One region of the Arthrobacter parietis genome, then DNA from elsewhere that is predicted to be linked to it. Evidence: riboswitches for the same ligand, from Rfam matches in the RefSeq annotation. Region 1 holds a riboswitch; the other holds the start of a gene.
The links. Region 1 has a riboswitch for glycine ahead of gcvP (aminomethyl-transferring glycine dehydrogenase). Riboswitches for the same ligand answer to the same signal wherever they lie in the genome.

Region 1 (9,718 bases):
CCCGATGAGCAGCGATCCAGCAGCCCCGAAGCTGATGATGGCAACGGGCATGAGGTATGTGCTGGCGGCTGAACCGACCCTGCTTATTGCTGTACCGAAACCAACCGCGGTCGCCCTTATCTCTGTTGGGAACAGCTCGTTCGGGTACACGACCTCGAGGAAGCTTGACGCACCGGAGGCGAGCGCGAAGATGGCAAGTGCGATGAACAGCGGAGCGGCTTGAACGTTCGGAATGAACGCTGGAATACCCAGCGCTACAACAATGACCCCGAAGGACCACAGCAGCAGTTTGCGTCGTCCGATCTTTTCTACCAACCACAGTCCTGGTATCCCGCCGATTACGAACAACATGGAGATCAGGAAGGATCCGCCATAAAGGTTCGCGTCCCCCGTCAAACCGAAGGAAGCCAGCAAGTCCGGCGCGAAGGTATATACGGCAAAGAGCGGTATCACCTGCGCCGTCCAGAAGATCGAGACGAAGAGCGTGCGCTTCAGGAGTTCACCCTTGAAGATGTCCGTGAAGCGGCCCTGCTTTGATTCTCCCTCGACGTCGGATGAGATGTCGCTGAGGTCATACTGCTCCCCATAAACCTTCTTGATGACAGCTCGTGCCTCGTCCTGACGACCGCGAGAGAGCAGCCAGCGAGGAGACTCCGGAGTACCCAGCCGGCACAGCAGCGTCACGACCGCGAAAATTGCTGGGCTTGCCACCATCCAACGCCAGGCGTCAGGACCTATATCCCGCAGCAGGTATCCGACGGCGAAAGCAGCGGCCGCACCAACGGCCCAGACGACGAAGGTGGCGCCGAGCAAACGACCGCGCACCTTGCGGGGGAGGAACTCCGCCAAGAGTGAGGTCGCGATCGGGTAATCAGCACCAATCGCCATGCCGAGAAGGAACCGGCAGAGAACGACCTGCCACACCTCAGTCGCAAGACCATTCAGCAACGAGAACAGGGCAAGCGCGATGAGGTCTGCGATATACATCTTGTGGCGCCCGATTTTGTCGGTTAACCATCCGAAGATGGCACCGCCGAAGAAGATCCCGATGAGACTCGCAGCCCCGATCAACCCTATTTCTGCTGTCGTGAGCTGCAGGCTCGGCGTCATGGTGATAAATGCGATCCCAATGATCGACAGAGCGTACCCATCGATGAACGGACCACCGGACGCAAAGAACGTCAGCTTCTTATGAAATCTAGTAAGCGGGGCATCATCAATGAGATTGCTAGTTGCAGTCATGGCCGCCCTCTCTCGTGAGTGCTCATCTTTGAGCTCGATCCTGATACCTCTATTGTTTGTGATCGGCGCCATACCAACCATCCGCTGATTGACTACAAAGTGCGAGAGAGTTTAGACATATGTATGAGCGGCGTCGATGACTCCGTTCAGTCCAGACTGGGAGCACCAAGATGTCGATGACTGTCGCCGAACTTCTAGCCGAACCACACTTGGGACTGACCCTTATCGCCGGTTCGGAAGGATTGCACCAACGGATTACGTGGGCGCACACCTCCGACCTACCCCGATTGTGGGAATGGGTCACCGGCGGTGAAATCATCATGACTAACGGACTCTCCATCCCGCCGGATGCCGCGGGTCAGGTCGGACTGGCGGAAGCCTTGGTAACAGCCGGCGCGAGCGCCCTGGCCATCGGGGAAAAAATGCATGCGCCGGAGTTGACCGCTGCCTTTCTGGAAGCGTGCGACCGCCTGCCTCTTCCGGTCATCAACGTGCCCTACCCCTTGCCCTTCATCTCCATTGCACGATCGGTCGCTGAATCCTCCCTACTGGAGGAATCGCGTAAGCTCCGCCAGACAGCAAGGATCTACGATCTTCTGCGGCTCGCTGGACCACTCGCTCACCAATGGCACGCCCTGGTGCAAGGCGTCGCGGCACAATTGGGCTCCCTAATCTACGTAATCGACCGCCGCTGTTTTCATCCGTGGCATCCAGGCGGGGAATTGTTGCCAGCCGAGCTTGCCGCGCGACTTGAACCGTTGATCAATATGACTCCCGGTGCGGGGAGAAAGTTTCAATGGCATCGTGTCGAGGATCGTCACGTGCTACTGACTGACGTGCCAACACACGAGAACGCTTTGTTGATTGTCCTGCCGCAGGAAGACCAGCACCCGGACGCCGTCGTGCTATTGCATGCCGCGTCCGTACTGGGGTTGGAGCTTTCGCGCACCATGCTCGCTTTGGAAGACCAGCGGCGGCTGGGAGCCGAATTCCTGAGCCAGGCTTTCGAGGACCGTTACGCTCTGTCCGACTTGGAGAGCCGTCTCGCGAGGCTTGATTTTTCTAGTGGGGAGTTCGTCCTGGTCTCTGTTTCCGGACTTGAAGAAGCCCACTTGACTGCCACCCACGTGGGGTTCTGGCGTCACGGGATTGCGCACCTTTCGCTCCGCCAGTTCGATACCCTGCATATTGTGCTCCCGCCAGACTGCGGCGATGAATTGCTATGGCATGTACTGCCAGACCAAGTCACAATCGGTATTAGCCGGCCCGCGACCGCGTCCCAGCTGCAGCGTGCTCTGCAGGAATCGCTGTGGGCGCTGGGAACGGCCGGCGCATCAGGCCAGTCGCTGGTCCGCTACGCAAGCGGTCCATCCTGGCTTGGCTTGACCAACATGGAAGAGGGACAAGCATTGGTTCAACGGTTGCTCGGACCGGTTTTGGAGTATGAGCAAGGAAAAGACGCGGACTTGCTCAAGACTTTGGAAACCTATCTGGATCAACAGCGGTCATGGCAGAAGACTGCCGCTGCCCTGTTCACACACAGGCAAACGATCATCTACCGGATCCGCAGGATCGGTGAACTAACCGGTCTCGATATGGCTGAGACCTCATCTTTGGCTCAACTTTGGTTCGCGCTGCAAATCCAGCAAACGATGAACCCTCAAGACCACGCTGGACCGGGCCAACCTCGGGATGCCGGAGCTACGCTGAAAACTTAGTCATGCGAATCATTTCTTTTCATCAGTGTTGTCTGGATCGTTGCAGGGAGAGACAGCCGCCGCAGCAGATCCGCCGCCGCGCTCACGGCGATGACCGCCGGTGCTTTCCCAGTGACGTCCGGCAGCCCGATCGGACACTGGATCCGCCCGATCTCCGCCTCGGCGTACCCCTCCGCCGCCAGCTTCTGCCGGAACCGCGACCACTTCGCCTTCGAACCGATCAGCCCAACGCTCCCCAGGTCACCTCGCCGCAACGCAGCATCGCACAGCAGGAAGTCCTCGGAGTGATCGTGGCTCATGATGAACGCGTGCGCACCGGCGGGAAGCTCCCCCAGGAACGAGTCCGGCACCGGCGTATGCACCGGGTGCACGGTCGCCACACCCGAGGTCACATCCGCCAGCCGCTCCGGCAGCAACTGCTCGGCGCGGCTGTCCACCAGGTACAGGTTCATCGGCAGCCGCGAAAGCACCCTCCCGAGCTCATACCCCACATGCCCGACGCCGAACACCGCCACCGTGGGCAACGACAGGAACGGCTCCAGCAGCACCCGAACCTTCCCGCCGCAGCACTGCCTCCCGTGCTGCGTCACCGCGTGCTCGCTGAGCGAAAACTCGACGTTCTCGGCAGCTGAAACGCCGCCCGCCATCATCTCCCGCGCCCGATCGATCACGGTCGCCTCAAGGTTCCCACCGCCGATGGTCCCCCAACTCGACGACGACCCCACTAGCATCTTCGCCCCGGCTTCCCGGGGCGAATGCCCACGCACTTCGGACACGGTCGCCAGCACACCTGGCTGTCCCGTTGACCTCAGGCGTTGCAAAGCCTCCAGCCAGTCCATGTCACTGCGCTGAACTCGTGGACGTGACAAGGTCACCGGAACCCGAGGAAGAAGAGGACGACGACGGCGCGGACACCCGCTCGATCGCCCAGAACACCGCTTCCGGGGTGGCCGGGCTTGCGAGCTCCACTTCGACATCACCGGGCCCGAAGGCGGCGACCGCCTCCCGAAGAGCCTCCCGCACGCTGAATGCCAACATCAGCGGCGGTTCACCGACGGCCTTCGAGCCATAGACCACACCGCTCTCGGTCGCCCGCTCGAACAGGTGCACGTTGAACTCCTCGGGCATCTCGGAGAAACTCGGCAACTTGTAGGTGCTGGCGGACGGCGTGGTGATCCGGCCGCGGTTGGCGCCGTCGGATGCATCCCAGCGCAGATCCTCGAGCGTCAGCCAGCCCGCGCCCTGCACAAAACCGCCCTCAATCTGCCCAACGTCGATCATCGGAGAGAGGCTGTCGCCGACGTCGTGCACTATGTCTGTGCGCAACTGGCGGTAAGCACCCGTGAAGCGATCCACTTCCACCTCGGCGAGCGCCGCGCCGTAACTGAAGTACTTGAACGGTTCGCCCTGCATGCGGGCGCTGTCCCAGTGCAGTCCTTCCGTCCGGTAATACCCGGCCGCCCACAGGGAAACTCGCTGGAAGTACGCGTCACGTGCCAACTCCGCGAAGGTCATCGCCGAATCATGGAAGCCGATGCCGGTGACCTTTCCGTCATCGAACCGGACATCGTCGGGGTGGATGTTCAGCTTCCGCGCGGCCACTTCCGCCAGCCGTTCGCTGATCTGCTCGCAAGCGTTCTTGATCGCGCCGCCGTTGAGGTCCGCTCCGGAGCTGGCCGCCGTCGCCGACGTATTGGGCACCTTGTCCGTCCGCGTCGGCGCGAGCCGGACGGAGGACAGCGGCACCCCCAGCGCAGTCGCCGCAACCTGCCGCATCTTGGTATGCAGGCCCTGGCCCATCTCCGTGCCGCCGTGGTTGATGAGCACCGACCCGTCCTTATACACGTGCACCAGCGCGCCGGCCTGGTTGAACGCGGTCAGGTTGAAGGAGATGCCGAACTTGACCGGGGTCATACCGAGCGCCCGCTTCACATTCGGGTGCGAGGCGTTGAACTTCGCGATCTCCTCGCGGCGCCGGGCAACGTCCGCACGGTCCGAAAGCGACTGCCAGATCGCCTGAAGGCGTTCGGCGTGCCGCACCGGCTGCCCGTACGGCGTGCTCTGCCCGGGCTCATAGAAATTACGATGACGAAGCTCACTCGGATCCAGCCCCAGCAACGGCGCGCACCGGCCAAGTAGATCCTCGATCACGAGCATCCCCTGCGGACCGCCGAAGCCTCGGAACGCCGTCTGCGACGTCTTATTGGTTTTCGCGATCCGACCGTTCACCTCGATGTTCGGGATGTAGTAGGCATTGTCGATGTGGCACAACGCCCGCTGCAGCACAGGTTCGGAGAGGTCGAGGCTCCAACCGCCGTCGCTCGTGAGGGTGGCTTTCAGCGCCTGGAGGCGACCGTCGTCGTCGAACCCTGCCTCCCACGTGGCGTGGAAGGGGTGGCGCTTGCCGGACATGGTGATGTCCTGGGTGCGGTTCAGCCGCAGCCGGACGGGCCTGCCGGTAAGCGTGGCGCCGAGCGCCGCGATGGCCGCGAAGCCGTGCGGCTGCATCTCCTTGCCGCCGAATCCGCCGCCCATGCGGAGGCACTGCACTGTGACGTCGTGACTGGATAGGTTCAGCACGTGCGCCACGATTTCCTGCGTCTCGGAGGGGTGCTGGGTGCTGCACTGGATGAACACCTGCCCGGACTCGTCGATGTAGGCGAACGATGCGTGCGTTTCCAGGTAGAAGTGCTCCTGCCCGCTGAACTGGAACTCGCCACTGAACCGGTGCGCTGCATCCTCGAGCGCCTTGTCCGGCTCGCCGCGAGCAACCGTCGGGCGGTTCCCCTGGAAGCTCTCGGCCGCGATGGCTTCCTCAACAGTGATCAACGACGGCAACGGCTCGTAATCGACCTCCACCGCCTCCGCGCCGAGGCGCGCGGCTTCTAGCGACTCCCCCAGCACCCAGCACACGGCGTGGCCGTAGAACATCACTTCGCTGGGGAAGAGCGGTTCGTCATGCTTGATCCCGGCGTCGTTCACGCCTGGAACGTCCGTCGCCGTTAGTACCCTGACGACGCCCGGAACCTCCAGCGCGGGCTCGGTGCGCAGGCCAGCTATGCGGGCGTGAGCATGCGCCGACTGAACCGGCCAGGCATGCAGCGCGTTCGAGCTGCGGACAACCAGGTCATCCGTATACAGAGCCGTACCGGTGACGTGGGCTGCGGCGCTTTCGTGGGATACGGGGACACCGACCACGGGGTTTACTGGGCGATCCGACAGCGACTTCACTTGGCCACCTCCAGATCTTCAGCGTTCTCAGCATGGAATCTCAGCAGCGCCTGTCTCAGCATCGCCGAGCGGTACAGCGAGCTGGCCCGCATGTCATCGATCGGCGTTCCTTCACCCGCCATGACGACGGCGGCGGCGGCCACCGTGTCCGACGTCCAGGGTTGACCGACGAGCGCCTCTTCCGTCGCGAGAGCGCGGATTGGCGTCGCTGCCACACCGCCGAGTCCGATGCGCACGGAGGTTACGACGCCGCCGCTGAGTTGCAGTGCGATGGCCACGGACACACTTGAGATGTCGTCGAAGCGCCGCTTCGCGATCTTGTAAAACGCGGTGCTTTCGGCGAGCGGCAACGGGATGCGAATAGCGCGGAGCATTTCGTGCGGCTGACGAACACTCTGGCGGTAGCCGGTGTAGTACTCGGACAACGGAACTTCGCGCTCTCCGTCTGTGGAGGAGAGGACAATTCTTGCGTCGAGCGCCAGGAAAACCGGCGCGGAGTCGCCGATGGGCGAACCCGTGGAGAGGTTCCCACCGAAGGTCGCGGCGTTACGGATCAGCCGGGAGGCGAACTGCGGGAAAAGGTAACCCAACAGCGGGACGCGGCCGTCGAGTGCCCGCTCGACTTCAGAGAGTGTCAGCGCGGCGCCGATCTCGATGGAATCGGCGTCGAACGTCAGCGCCCGGAGTTCCTCCAGCCGATCAATCGCGAGGACCAGCGGCGGGCGGGAATGCCGCAGATTAACCTCAACGCCGAGGTCGGTCGCTCCCGCAACCAGCTTCACGTCCGAGTTCTCGCGCAATGTCTGGTGGACCTCATCGAGCGACTGCGGACGGATAAACTCCGATTCACCGCTGACACGGGTGTGCTGCGGCGCGGGGGCGGGCCGGTTCTGCCGTTCGAGCAGCGGATCCGAGCCCGAAGGTGTTTCGAGCGCGTAAGCAGCGTCGCGGATCGGCCGGTAGCCGGTGCAGCGGCACAGGTTCCCGCTGAGCGCATGGAGGTCAAACCCGTTGGGGCCGCATTCGTGGTCAGTTGCGTGCTCTTCACCGACGACGGCGGTTCCCGTTTCCTTGTCTTCCTGCGCGGGCGAGCGCTCCGGTCGGTAATATTCAGCAGCCATCGAGCAGACAAATCCCGGGGTGCAGTAGCCACACTGCGAGCCGCCGCGCTCCGCCATCTCGCGCTGCACGGGGTGGAGGTCCTCCGGCGTGCACGCATCAGAGACGTTCCCGAGACCCTCAGCGGTGACGATTTCCTGGCCGTCGAAGGCCAGTGCCGGCGGGAGACACGCATTGACCGAGGTCCATCGGCTGCGATCGGATCCGTCCGGGCGGGCTACGAGGACGGCGCAGGCACCGCATTCCCCTTCAGCGCAGCCTTCCTTCGAGCCCGTAAGCCCTTCATCCCGCAACCAGTCGAGTAATCGAATGTGGGGGTTTGTTCCGCTGCAGTCCCGGACTTTGCCATTGACGGTTACCTTGATTCCGTCCATCATTCACGCTCCCGTACTAACCGGACCGACGCGCCAACCGAACTGCCTGAAGCGTGTCAAACTGTTCGTTACGTAGTTTCGGTGTGACCTAGCGTACACCCACCGAGCGGAACTTCGTTTCCACCATGCGATAGAAAGGAGCAAAGTTTTGAGCACAACAAGTCCTGCTGCCGAGGAAGAGCGGCGACTTCGGTTGTTGAAGTTCAGGGAGGCAGTGGATGCGGCATCGAGCGCTAGTGCCGCTGGCCATCGATACGAGACTGCCCTCTGGGAGCGTACAGAACTGGCTGACGTAGAGAAGTCACTGAACTAGACGGACCCAGTCGTACAGGAGTTGCGTGAAGACTCAACCAACCGGTAGTCTGTGAATCGCGTCACCTGTCAGTGACGCACGCTTTCGATCCGCGGCGGGAGAGTCCTGCCGGTACGTTCAGCAGGCGCCGTAGGAGCAAATCCTCCCCAGGAATCTCTCAGGCCCACGTACCGCCGCGGCGAGGCAACTCTGGAAAGCAGTCCGGGAAACCGGGCTCACCGACGGTGCAAGTGGATCCTGAGAACATCAGGAAAAACGGAAACTCTCAGGTCCAATACAGAGCGGGGAGGAACCCAAGTCATCGTGGTGTTTTGCGCCACCTGAGTTATGGAGTTCCTCATATGACAGTCCAGTCATTCGTCCCCACGTTCGCAGACCGCCACATCGGTGCGCGCCGCCAGTACCACATCGACACGATGCTCAAGGCTGTCGGCTATGACACCGTCGACGGCCTCGTTGGCAGTGCCGTTCCCGACTCCATTCGTCAGGAAAGCCCGCTCGGGCTGGACAACGCGCTCAGCGAAGTCCAGGTGCTGGCCGAACTGCGAAGGCTTGCCGGCAGGAACAAGACCGCCGTCCAGATGATCGGTCAGGGCTACTACGACACCGTCACGCCGGCAGTGATCCGCCGCAATATCCTCGAGGCGCCCGCCTGGTACACGGCCTACACGCCTTATCAGCCCGAGATCTCGCAGGGCCGGCTCGAGGCGCTGCTCAACTTCCAGACCATGGTGCAGGATCTCACTGCCCTGCCGGTGGCCAACGCTTCCCTTCTCGATGAAGCCACCGCGGTGGCCGAAGCCGTGCTGCTCATGCGCCGGGCCAACAAGAACAAGGCCGTCAAGGACGGCAAAACGGTCCTCGACGCGGACTGCCTGCCCCAGACCATTGCGATCGTCCTCGGCCGCGCAGAGGCGCTCGGATTCGAGGTTGAGGTCGCTGACCTCTCGCAGGGACTCCCGGAAGGCGACATCAACGGCGTCGTCCTCCAGCAGCCGGGCGTCTCCGGCCGTGTCTGGGACCAGACCTCCGTCATCGCAGAAGCGAAGGAGCGCGGTGCGCTGGTCACGGTCGCCGCTGACCTCCTCGCACTGACGCTCATCACCCCTCCGGGTGAGCAGGGAGCGGATGTCGCCGTCGGTTCCACCCAGCGCCTCGGTGTTCCACTGTTCTTCGGCGGACCGCACGCCGCGTACATGGCCGTGCGCGACGGCATGGAACGCACCCTCCCAGGCCGCATCGTCGGCGTCTCGAAGGACAACGCCGGTGCTACCGCCTACCGCCTGGCCCTCCAGACCCGCGAGCAGCACATCCGCCGCGAAAAGGCCACGTCGAACATCTGCACCGCGCAGGCACTGCTGGCCATCGTGTCTTCCTTCTACGCCGTCTACCACGGCCCGGACGGACTGAAAGCCATTGCGCAGAACGTCCACAGCAACACCCGTGCGCTCGCCACCACCCTGAAGGCCGCCGGCTGGGAACTGACGAGCGACTCCTTCTTCGACACCCTCACCGTCCGCGTACCGCGCGACGCCGCCAAGGTAGTCTCCGCTGCCGAATCCCGCGGCATCAACCTGCGCCTCGTCAACGCCGACACCGTCGGCATCTCGGTCGATGAAACGACGACGCCGGAAATCCTCTCCGCCGTGTCCGCCGCCTTCGGTGCCGGTCAGGTAAGGGAAGCCGCGGGCTTCGAGCTGCCCGCCGCCGCGGTGCGCACC
Region 2 (9,718 bases), 120 kb from region 1:
TTGAAGTCCGAGCAGTACGATGCCCGCCCGCAACAGGGTTTTGGATGAAACACCGATCCCCTCGAAGAACAGGGATGGCACCGGCAACAGGTTTCCCCAGGCCGCTCCAAGGAGGATGGCGATCAAGAGCGGGCTGGTTCCCGGGAGTAGACCGCTCAGCAGCCAGGAAATTGCAGCGCCGGCGAGACACACCGCCAGACCGGGAAGGCTATTGCTCATGACAACAATCTCTCATGCGATGCGAACGCCAGCGGTCGGACAGGCCACTTCCCCACAACAAAACGCCCCCGGTAGGACCGGGGGCGTTTCATCAGAGGGGAACTGCTCTAGCGCTCGACCTCGCCGCGAATGAAAGCTTCAACTTTGTCGCGGGCGATGTCGTCGTTGTACTGCTCCGGCGGCGACTTCATGAAATAGCTCGACGCCGAGAGAATCGGTCCGCCGACGCCGCGGTCTGCGGCAATCTTCGCGGCGCGGATGGCGTCGATGATCACACCGGCCGAGTTCGGGGAATCCCACACCTCGAGCTTGTACTCAAGGGAAACCGGTGCATCGCCGAAGTTGCGGCCCTCGAGACGCACAAACGCCCATTTGCGGTCATCGAGCCAGGCGACGTAATCCGACGGTCCGATGTGGACGTCGTCGGCGTGCAGTTCGGCCTCTACGTTTGAGGTGACAGCCTGGGTCTTGGAAATCTTTTTTGACTCAAGGCGGTCCCGCTCGAGCATGTTCTTGAAGTCCATGTTGCCGCCGACGTTGAGCTGGTACGTGCGGTCCAGCGTGACTCCGCGGTCTTCGAACAGCTTGGCCATCACGCGGTGGGTGATCGTTGCGCCGATCTGGCTCTTGATGTCGTCACCCACAATCGGCACACCCGCTGCAGTGAACTTATCAGCCCACTCCTTGGTGCCTGCGATGAAAACGGGAAGTGCGTTGACAAAAGCGACGCCCGCATCGATTGCGCACTGGGCATAGAACTTCGCTGCTGCTTCGGAGCCGACTGGCAGGTAGCAGACCATTACGTCAACCTGTGATGCCTTGAGCTCAGCGACGACGTCAATCGGCTCCGCATCGGATTCGACGATGGTCTCGCGGTAATACTTGCCCAGGCCATCGAGGGTGTGCCCGCGCTGGACCTTCACTCCGGTGGGCGGCACGTCCGCGATCTTGATGGTGTTGTTCTCGCTGGCGCCGATGGCGTCGGCGAGGTCCAGGCCGACCTTCTTGCCATCGACGTCGAACGCGGTGACAAACTGCACGTCATTGACGTGGTACTTGCCGAACTCCACATGCATCAGGCCGGGGATGGTCGCCGTAGCGTCTGCATCCTTGTAGTACTGCACACCCTGCACCAGGGATGCTGCACAGTTTCCAACACCGACGATTGCTACCCGAATGGGGTTAGTTCCCACTGTTCTCCTCTTTACGCGCACTTATAACCGCCCGGACCGAGGTCTTTGTTTGCCTTTGCCTCCGGCGAAATCCACAGCTTACCCAGTCTACTTGTTATTGCGAACGCCCGTTGTTGCCTGCTCATTCCCTCAAGCCCTCCGGAGTACGGGATTACAGGTGGGATTCCACGAAGAGAGCGCCATTTTCCTGCCCGTTGGCTAGGCTTTCGAGACATGGAGCAAGAGCAGGGTCAGCGCCGCCCCGCAAGCATCTCCGTGCCTACGCGCAGGGACCCCTTGCTCAGGCATGTCGCGGAAGTCGCCGGCGGGCCACTTGGGAGGCACGCTGCACCGGGCAGGGTGCGGCCGGCCGTCTTCACCGTCGGGCGGGTCCTGATCCTGATGACCACAGCCGCCGCTGTCCTGGCGGTGCTGATCAAGGCTCCGTGCCGAACCGACGGATGGACACGTCCCGCGCAGTTCTACCGGGGATGCTACTCAGACTGGACCGAGGCCTTCCAGTTCCAGGGTCTCGGAAGCGGTTTGTCCCCATTCGCGGAGGGCTCCACCTTTGATGGGCCGCTGCTCGTTGGAGTGTTTGCGGGACTGGTCGCGCTACTGGTGCCGACGTCCGCGGACGGCATAGTCCAAACGCAATCCCTGATGCAGTATTTCGACGTGAACGCTGTACTGATCGCTGCCGCGTGGATTGGAACTGTTGTTACCGTGATGCGACTGGCGAGTCGCCGACCCTGGGATGCGGCGCTTGTGGCGGTGGCGCCGATCGCGATCCTGACGGCAACCTCAAGCTGGGTGCTGCTGTCCGTCCTATTGAGTGTCCTGGCTGCGTGGGCGTTTGCGCAGGAGCGCTATGTGATCTCCGGCGTCCTGCTCGGGTTCGGCGCCGGGTTCAGCGTTCACGTGCTCCTGGTCCTCGCTGCCGTCATACTGTTGGCCATCCGGACCGGCCGGTTCAGGGGTGCCCTGCTGAGCGGCGGTTCGCTGATCGCCGTCTGGGTACTCACCGTTCTGCCGTTCGGGCCCGAACGCATTCTGGCACTGCCGTGGGAATACGATCCGGCTCGCCTCGGCATTTCCTCTTCGCTGTGGGCGGGCTATGACCTGCTTGCGCAGCGGCTCGGCCTGCCGGTGCTCTCTCCGGTAGCAACAGCAACCCTGGCTTTTACCATTCTCGCGGTGCTGGTTGCCCTGATATGCCTGCTGGTGCTGCGGGCACCGCGACGCCCACGCCTTCCGCAAGTGATTCTTCTGCTGCTCGGAGCACTCGTCCTGGTCCTGCCCGACTACCCTCCCGCACTCACTCTGTGGTTGCTGCCCTTCGTTGCGCTCTCGTATGTCGATTGGCGAATACTTTGTGTCTGGCAGCTTGTTGAACTACTTCACTGGTGGGCGTACTGGATGTACGTAGCCCGTGAAGCGTCGTCAGGCGTGGTGGAGAACAATATCGACTCCCCCTACTATGTAGCCGCGATCTTGGCGCGGCTACTGGCCACCGGTTACCTGTTGTATCGGGTTGCGCAACATATACTTGAACCGACATATGATCCCGCACGGCGCATTGGTATTGACGATCCGGCAGGCGGCCCCTTCGATGGCGCTCCAGACCGGCATGCGCCTGCTCCGGTACTGTTGAGCGAGTCCTCTCCAAACCTCACCATCACCGCACCGAAAGACCCCCAGTGACAGAATCCGTCTTCCGCAGTGAGCGCCTTACGCCAGAGGCATTCGAGCTGTTGGCGTCGGCAAGCCCCGATGTCGTCATTCCGCTCGAACAGACTCCGCAGTGGGCGGACTTCGAGCGCAGTCTGGGCCGGGAACCGTACGGATTGTGGGCCTACTACGACGACGACGGCGCACCGGCTGCGATGGTGAGCTTCCTCCGGGTGCGGCGCAGGTTCCGAGAATCGCTGGTCGCGATCAACGGGCCCGTATGGTTCGCGGACCGTACCGCGGAAGCTGAACTCCGTCTTATGCATACGGTTCGGCACCAGTTCACTGATGATCCGGGCACAGACCCCCTCTATGTCCGCATGCAGGTGAAGCACCCGCTGCCTCCTGCAGCCGGACCGATCGAGCACGGCTGGTATGAGCGCGAGATCGTCGTTGACCTGACGCCGGGTGAGGATGCAATTTTCAAGTCTTTCCGGCCGAATGCCCGGAACAGTATCCGTCGTGCGGAACGGTCAGGCGTGGAGGTCCGGACCATCGAGCGGGCACGCTGGGTCGAGGTATTCAGGGCGGACCTGTACCCGATTTTGAAGGAAACAGCGGAGCGCGACGGCTTCTCCAGCTTCGGCCCCGAATACTACGAGTTGCTGCTCTCAACTCTGGGGGATCATCTTCGGCTCATGGTCGCCTACGTGGACAGCAGGGCTGTGAGTTGGTTGATCACTACCGAATACCGCGGCTACTCGGTCTACTACTTTGCGGGCAGCACACACGATGCGCGGAAGACGTTTGCGCCTTATCTGTTGCTGTGGGAAGCGTTCAAACAGCTCAAAGCCGCCGGCAATACCGCTTGCGGGCTTACCGGGATTGTGAGTGAGAACTACCCACAACTGGTCAACGTCACCACGTTCAAGCGGAACTTCTCCAAGAACGTTGTGGACCTCCCCACAACTTATGACATCCCGCTGAACCCGGGTAAGTACAAGGTGGTGGCTGGACTGCTCTCATTCCGCAGAACGGCGCCGGCCAAAGGTCGCGCGTTGCTCATGCGAGCAGCCTCGTCCGTGTCCACGCTTCGCGCCCACCGGTCCGGAGGGAAGAGCTAGCCATGGCGGACGTCGCGATTGTCGGTGCCGGCCCCAATGGGCTGGCTGCCGGCGTCGTGATGGCACGTGCAGGCTTGAGCGTGGAGATATTTGAGGCCGAACGAGCTATCGGCGGCGGGTCACGCACCATGGAGCTGCTTGAGCCGGAACACGTGCATGACATTTGTTCGGCTGTGCATCCGATGGCGCTGGCGTCACCCTTCTTCCGGGAGTTCGGTCTCCGGGAACGGATTCCCTTCGTGGTTCCCGAGCTGTCGTACGCCAATCCGCTGGACAATGGCCGTGCTGGACTCGCGTACCGCGATCTTGGGCGTACGGCGCTCGGTCTGGACAAGGACGGACAGGCCTGGCGGCGACTGATGCGCCCGCTCGTGCAGCACATTGATGGGGTGGTCGATACCGGGCTCAACCAGTTCCTGCGGGTCCCGCGGCATCCAGTCGCGGCCGCCCTGCTCGGTTCAAGGACGCTCGAGCAGGGGACTGGCCTGTGGAACCTGCGCTTCTCGACGGAAGAGGCGGCGGCATTGTTTACCGGAGTTGCCGCACATGCCGTTGCTGCCCTGCCCACACTCGCGGCTGCAGGTGCCGGGCTCACCCTCGGAGCGTTGGCGCATGCCGTGGGATGGCCCATTCCGGTTGGCGGATCCCAGGCATTGGTCAACGCTATGGCGGATGACATCCGGGCACATGGCGGCGCCGTCCACACTGCCCGTCGGATTGAATCGGTCGGCGAGTTCGACGGAGCAAAGGCAGTCCTGCTCGATGTCTCACCCGGTGCTGTTGGAGGCCTGGCAGGCGATCGCCTCCCGCAGGGCTACGTCTCAATGCTGGACCGGTTCCGCTTCGGGGACGGCGCCTGCAAGGTTGACTTCATCCTCTCGGGGCCGGTGCCGTGGGCAAACGAGGAAGTACGAGCGGCCGGCACAGTTCATGCGGGCGGAACCCGGGCTGAAGTGGCGGCGTCGGAAGCCGACGTGGCCGCCGGACGCCATCCGGAAAAACCGTACGTGCTGGTTTCGCAGCCTTCCCTGTTCGATTCTTCCCGCGCACCCCACGGACGGCAGGTTCTGTGGACTTACTGCCACGTGCCCAACGGTTCCACGCGGGACATGACGGAGGCCATTGTGCGGCAGATCGAACGTTTCGCGCCCGGCTTCCGCGACGTCGTCGTGCGTTCACACGTCATGACTGCAGCTGACCTTGAGCAGTACAACGCCAATTACGTGGGCGGTGACTTCAGCGGTGGCGCGGTGACCATCCCTCAGCTGCTGGCGCGTCCCTCATTCGGGCCGCACCCTTGGCGGATGCCGGGGAAGGGCCTCTATCTGTGCTCAGCATCGACCCCGCCCGGCCCGGGCGTGCACGGGATGGGCGGTTATCACGCGGCAAAACTTGCACTCAAGGACGTGTTCGGGCTGCCGGTGCCGCAGTTGGGAAGGTCATCGTGAGCGCACTCCTTTGCTGATCGATTTCAGCGAAGAGTAAGCTTGATCACGATCGCATAACTGAAAAGCGCAGTAATAAAACGCCCTTGACCCGCAGCGGGAGAGTCCTGCCGTTGACCTACAGCCGGCAGGCGCCGTAGGAGCAAACCCTCCCCAGGAATCTCTCAGGCCCAGCACCGCAGCGGAAAGGCAACTCTGGAAAGTAGCGCAGCTGAAGATAGGTTGTGCTCACCGACGGTGCAAGGTGAACCCTGTGTTCACGGAATCTCTCAGGTCCAAGACAGAGCGGGGAGGAACCCACCCACCTGTCCGCGCGCCCTGCACGCACACTGATTCACGGAGTTCCTCATGACGCACCAGACGGAATCAACTTTCTCCGACCGCCACATCGGTCCCCGCTCGGACGACGCCGAGCAGATGCTCAAGGTCCTGGGCTACCCCAGCCTGGACAAACTCGTCGATGTTGCGGTGCCGGCGAGCATCCGTATCAACGAGGGCCTGGACATTCCGTCTGCGCTGAGCGAGTCGGAGGTCCTGGCGGAACTGCGCAGCATCGCCGCGAAGAACAAGACCGCCGTGCAGATGATCGGTCAGGGCTACTACGACACGGTCACCCCTCCTGTCATCCGCCGCAATGTGCTTGAGGCTCCCGCCTGGTACACCGCCTACACGCCCTACCAGCCGGAAATCTCCCAGGGCCGTCTTGAAGCCCTGCTGAACTTCCAGACGATGGTCCAGGACCTCACTGCGCTGCCCATCGCCAACGCCTCCCTGCTCGATGAAGCATCGGCCGTTGCCGAGGCCGTCCTCCTGATGCGTCGCTCCGGCAAGAACAAGGGACGAACCATCCTGGACGCGGAATGCCTCCCCCAGACCATCGCCGTCGTGCAGGGCCGCGCTGAGGCGCTGGGCTTTGATATCGAGATCGCTGACCTCTCAAAGGGATTGCCGGACGGCGACATCAACGGCGTCGTCCTCCAGCAGCCCGGGACATCCGGCACGCTCCGCAACCACACGGACATGGTCGCGAAAGCGCACGACGGCGGCGCCCTGGTGACGGTCGCAGCGGACCTGCTAGCGCTGACCCTGATCACCCCTCCGGGGGAGCAGGGCGCGGATATCGCCGTCGGCTCCGCCCAGCGTTTCGGTGTGCCGCTGTTCTTCGGCGGACCGCACGCTGCGTACATGGCCGTTCGAAAGGGCCTGGAGCGCATGCTCCCCGGCCGCCTTGTTGGGGTGTCGAAGGATTCCGACGGCGCACCCGCCTACCGGCTTGCACTGCAAACACGTGAGCAGCACATCCGCCGCGAGAAGGCTACGTCGAACATCTGTACCGCTCAGGCGCTCCTCGCGATCGTTGCCAGCATGTACGCCGTTTACCACGGTCCGGACGGGCTGAAGGCGATCGCGGAACGTGTCCATGGAAAGGCGGCGCGGCTCGCTGCAGCCGTTCCAGGGACGGTCCACGAGTCCTTCTTCGACACCCTTCTCGTGAAGGTCGAGGGCCAGTCCGAGAGCATTGTCCGCAAGGCCGAGGAGCGCGGCATCAACCTGCGGTTGGTCGATGCCGATCACGTCGGCATCTCCTGTGACGAGACCACCACGGACGCTCACCTTGAAACCATCGCCGAGATCTTCGGGGTAAATCTGTCAGCCGACGCGGAGACTGCAATCCCTGCTGACCTGCAACGGACGTCGTCCTATATGACCCATCCCGTGTTCTCCCTCCACCGCTCAGAGACCCAGATGCTGCGCTACCTGCGCGGTCTCTCGGACCGCGACCTGGCACTGGACCGCACCATGATTCCGTTGGGATCCTGCACCATGAAGCTCAACGCCACGGTTGAGATGGAACCGATCTCCTGGCCCGAGTTCGCAACCATCCATCCGTTCGCCCCCGAGCACCAGACCGAGGGCTGGCGCCAGCTGATTGATGACCTGGAGGGCCGTCTCGCTGAAATCACCGGCTACGCCAGGGTGTCGATTCAGCCGAACGCCGGCTCCCAGGGTGAACTCGCCGGTCTGCTGGCCATCCGCAAGTACCATCTTTCACGCGGTGATGAGGCTCGCACAGTGTGCCTCATCCCATCGTCAGCACACGGCACCAACGCCGCCTCTGCTGTGCTCGCCGGCATGAAGGTGGTTGTGGTCAAGACAGCCGGAAACGGCAACATCGATCACGATGATCTCCAGGCAAAGATCGAGGCGAACAAGGATTCCCTCTCCGCGATCATGATCACCTACCCGTCCACGCATGGCGTTTTCGAGGAGGACGTCCGCTGGGTCTGCGACCAGGTGCATGGCGCGGGCGGTCAGGTCTACATCGACGGCGCAAACCTTAACGCGCTGGTCGGGCTAGCAAAGCCGGGTGAGTTCGGTGGTGATGTTTCCCACCTGAACCTGCACAAGACGTTCTGCATCCCGCACGGCGGCGGAGGTCCCGGTGTCGGGCCGGTAGCAGTGGCGGAGCACCTTGCCCCCTTCCTGCCTGGAGATGCGAATAGCGCAGCTGGTGTAGACAACAGCAACACAGCCGGCGTCCCTATCTCCGCCTCCCGCTTCGGTTCAGCAGGCGTACTGCCGATTTCCTGGGCCTATGTGGCGCTGATGGGAAGCGAGGGCCTGACGGCAGCCACGAAGTCCGCGCTCCTTGCAGCGAACTACGTCGCCGCCCGCCTCAATGAATACTTCCCGGTGCTCTACTCGGGTGAGAACGGACTCGTGGCGCACGAGTGCATTCTGGACCTTCGCGCACTTACCGCGAAGACCGGTGTGACAGCCGAAGACGTGGCCAAGCGCCTCATCGATTACGGCTTCCACGCCCCGACGCTGAGCTTCCCGGTAGCGGGCACGTTGATGGTGGAGCCCACGGAGTCCGAGGACCTGCGCGAACTGGACCGTTTTGTCGAGGCGATGATCGCCATCCGACACGAGATCGACCGCGTCGGAACAGGCGAATGGCAGCTGGAGGAGAGTCCGCTTCGCCAGGCACCGCATACCGCACAGACGCTCATCAGTGACGAGTGGTCGCAGGCCTACTCCCGGGAACTGGCTGCATTCCCGCTGCGGACGCTGCGCCACGACAAGTACTTCCCGCCGGTCCGCCGTATCGACGGCGCCCACGGTGACAGGAACCTCGTGTGCTCGTGCCCGCCGATCGAAGACTTCGAGGACTAAGGGATCGCCATGACAAAGCAGACAGCGCTGTATGCCCAGCACCAGGAACTCGGTGCGGCATTCACCGACTTCGGCGGTTGGCAGATGCCCCTGAAGTACCGCAGCGAACTTGAAGAGCACCACACGGTTCGCCGGGCCGCCGGCATTTTCGACCTTTCGCACATGGGCGAGGTGATGGTCACTGGGCCGCAGGCAGCCAGCTTCCTCAACTATGCCCTCGTGGGAAATATGGAGATCATGGCGGTGGGGAAGGCCAAGTACTCCCTCATCTGCACCGAGGGCGGCGGAGTGATTGATGACCTCATCACGTACCGCCTCGCCGAGGACCAGTTCCTTGTGGTGCCCAACGCCTCGAACTCCGACACGGTTGCTGCCGAGCTGCAGCAGCGTGCTGCCGACTTCGATGTCACTGTGCAGGATCAGTCGGAGGAGACCGCTCTCATCGCGGTGCAGGGACCGAACGCGGAGGCGATCCTGCTCGGCATGGCGCCGGCTGCAGACCGCGACGCCATCACCTCGCTCAAGTACTACGCCGCCGTTCGCGTGGAGCTCGCCGGTCAGCCGGTCCTCCTCGCCCGCACCGGCTACACCGGCGAGGATGGCTTTGAACTTTTCATCGAGAACGCGCAGGCCGTACAGCTGTGGAAAGCCGTGACCGAGGCAGGAACCAACCATGGCCTGGCGCCCTGCGGGCTGGCCTCGCGGGACTCGCTTCGCCTTGAAGCCGGCATGCCGTTGTACGGTCATGAGCTCGGCCTGGAGACAAATCCGTTTGAAGCGGGATTGGGCGGTGTCGTCAGCCTGAAGAAGACCGAGAACTTCGTGGGCCGCTCCGTGCTGGAGCCGCTGAAGGCCGAAACACCGGAGCGAAAGCTGGTCGGTTTGCGTGGTACCGGACGCCGGTCTGCCC

Region 2: another riboswitch for glycine. It lies ahead of gcvP (aminomethyl-transferring glycine dehydrogenase); the one in region 1 lies ahead of gcvP (aminomethyl-transferring glycine dehydrogenase).

The regions. Positions count from the first base shown of each region.
Region 1 is NZ_BAAAON010000001.1:1,064,848-1,074,565, forward strand. It holds gene ABFX19_RS04995 (MFS transporter) at 1-1,242, opposite strand, end outside; gene ABFX19_RS05000 (PucR family transcriptional regulator) at 1,413-2,960, shown strand; gene xdhC (xanthine dehydrogenase accessory protein XdhC) at 2,957-3,799, opposite strand; gene xdhB (xanthine dehydrogenase molybdopterin binding subunit) at 3,801-6,191, opposite strand; gene ABFX19_RS05015 (xanthine dehydrogenase small subunit) at 6,188-7,684, opposite strand; gene ABFX19_RS05020 (hypothetical protein) at 7,833-7,997, shown strand; glycine riboswitch at 8,083-8,180, shown strand; gene gcvP (aminomethyl-transferring glycine dehydrogenase) at 8,339-9,718, shown strand, end outside.
Region 2 is NZ_BAAAON010000001.1:1,184,721-1,194,438, reverse strand. It holds gene ABFX19_RS05610 (YeiH family protein) at 1-219, opposite strand, end outside; gene ABFX19_RS05605 (inositol-3-phosphate synthase) at 327-1,412, opposite strand; gene ABFX19_RS05600 (hypothetical protein) at 1,626-3,095, shown strand; gene ABFX19_RS05595 (lipid II:glycine glycyltransferase FemX) at 3,092-4,186, shown strand; gene ABFX19_RS05590 (phytoene desaturase family protein) at 4,189-5,634, shown strand; glycine riboswitch at 5,719-5,820, shown strand; glycine riboswitch at 5,822-5,925, shown strand; gene gcvP (aminomethyl-transferring glycine dehydrogenase) at 5,980-8,808, shown strand; gene gcvT (glycine cleavage system aminomethyltransferase GcvT) at 8,818-9,718, shown strand, end outside.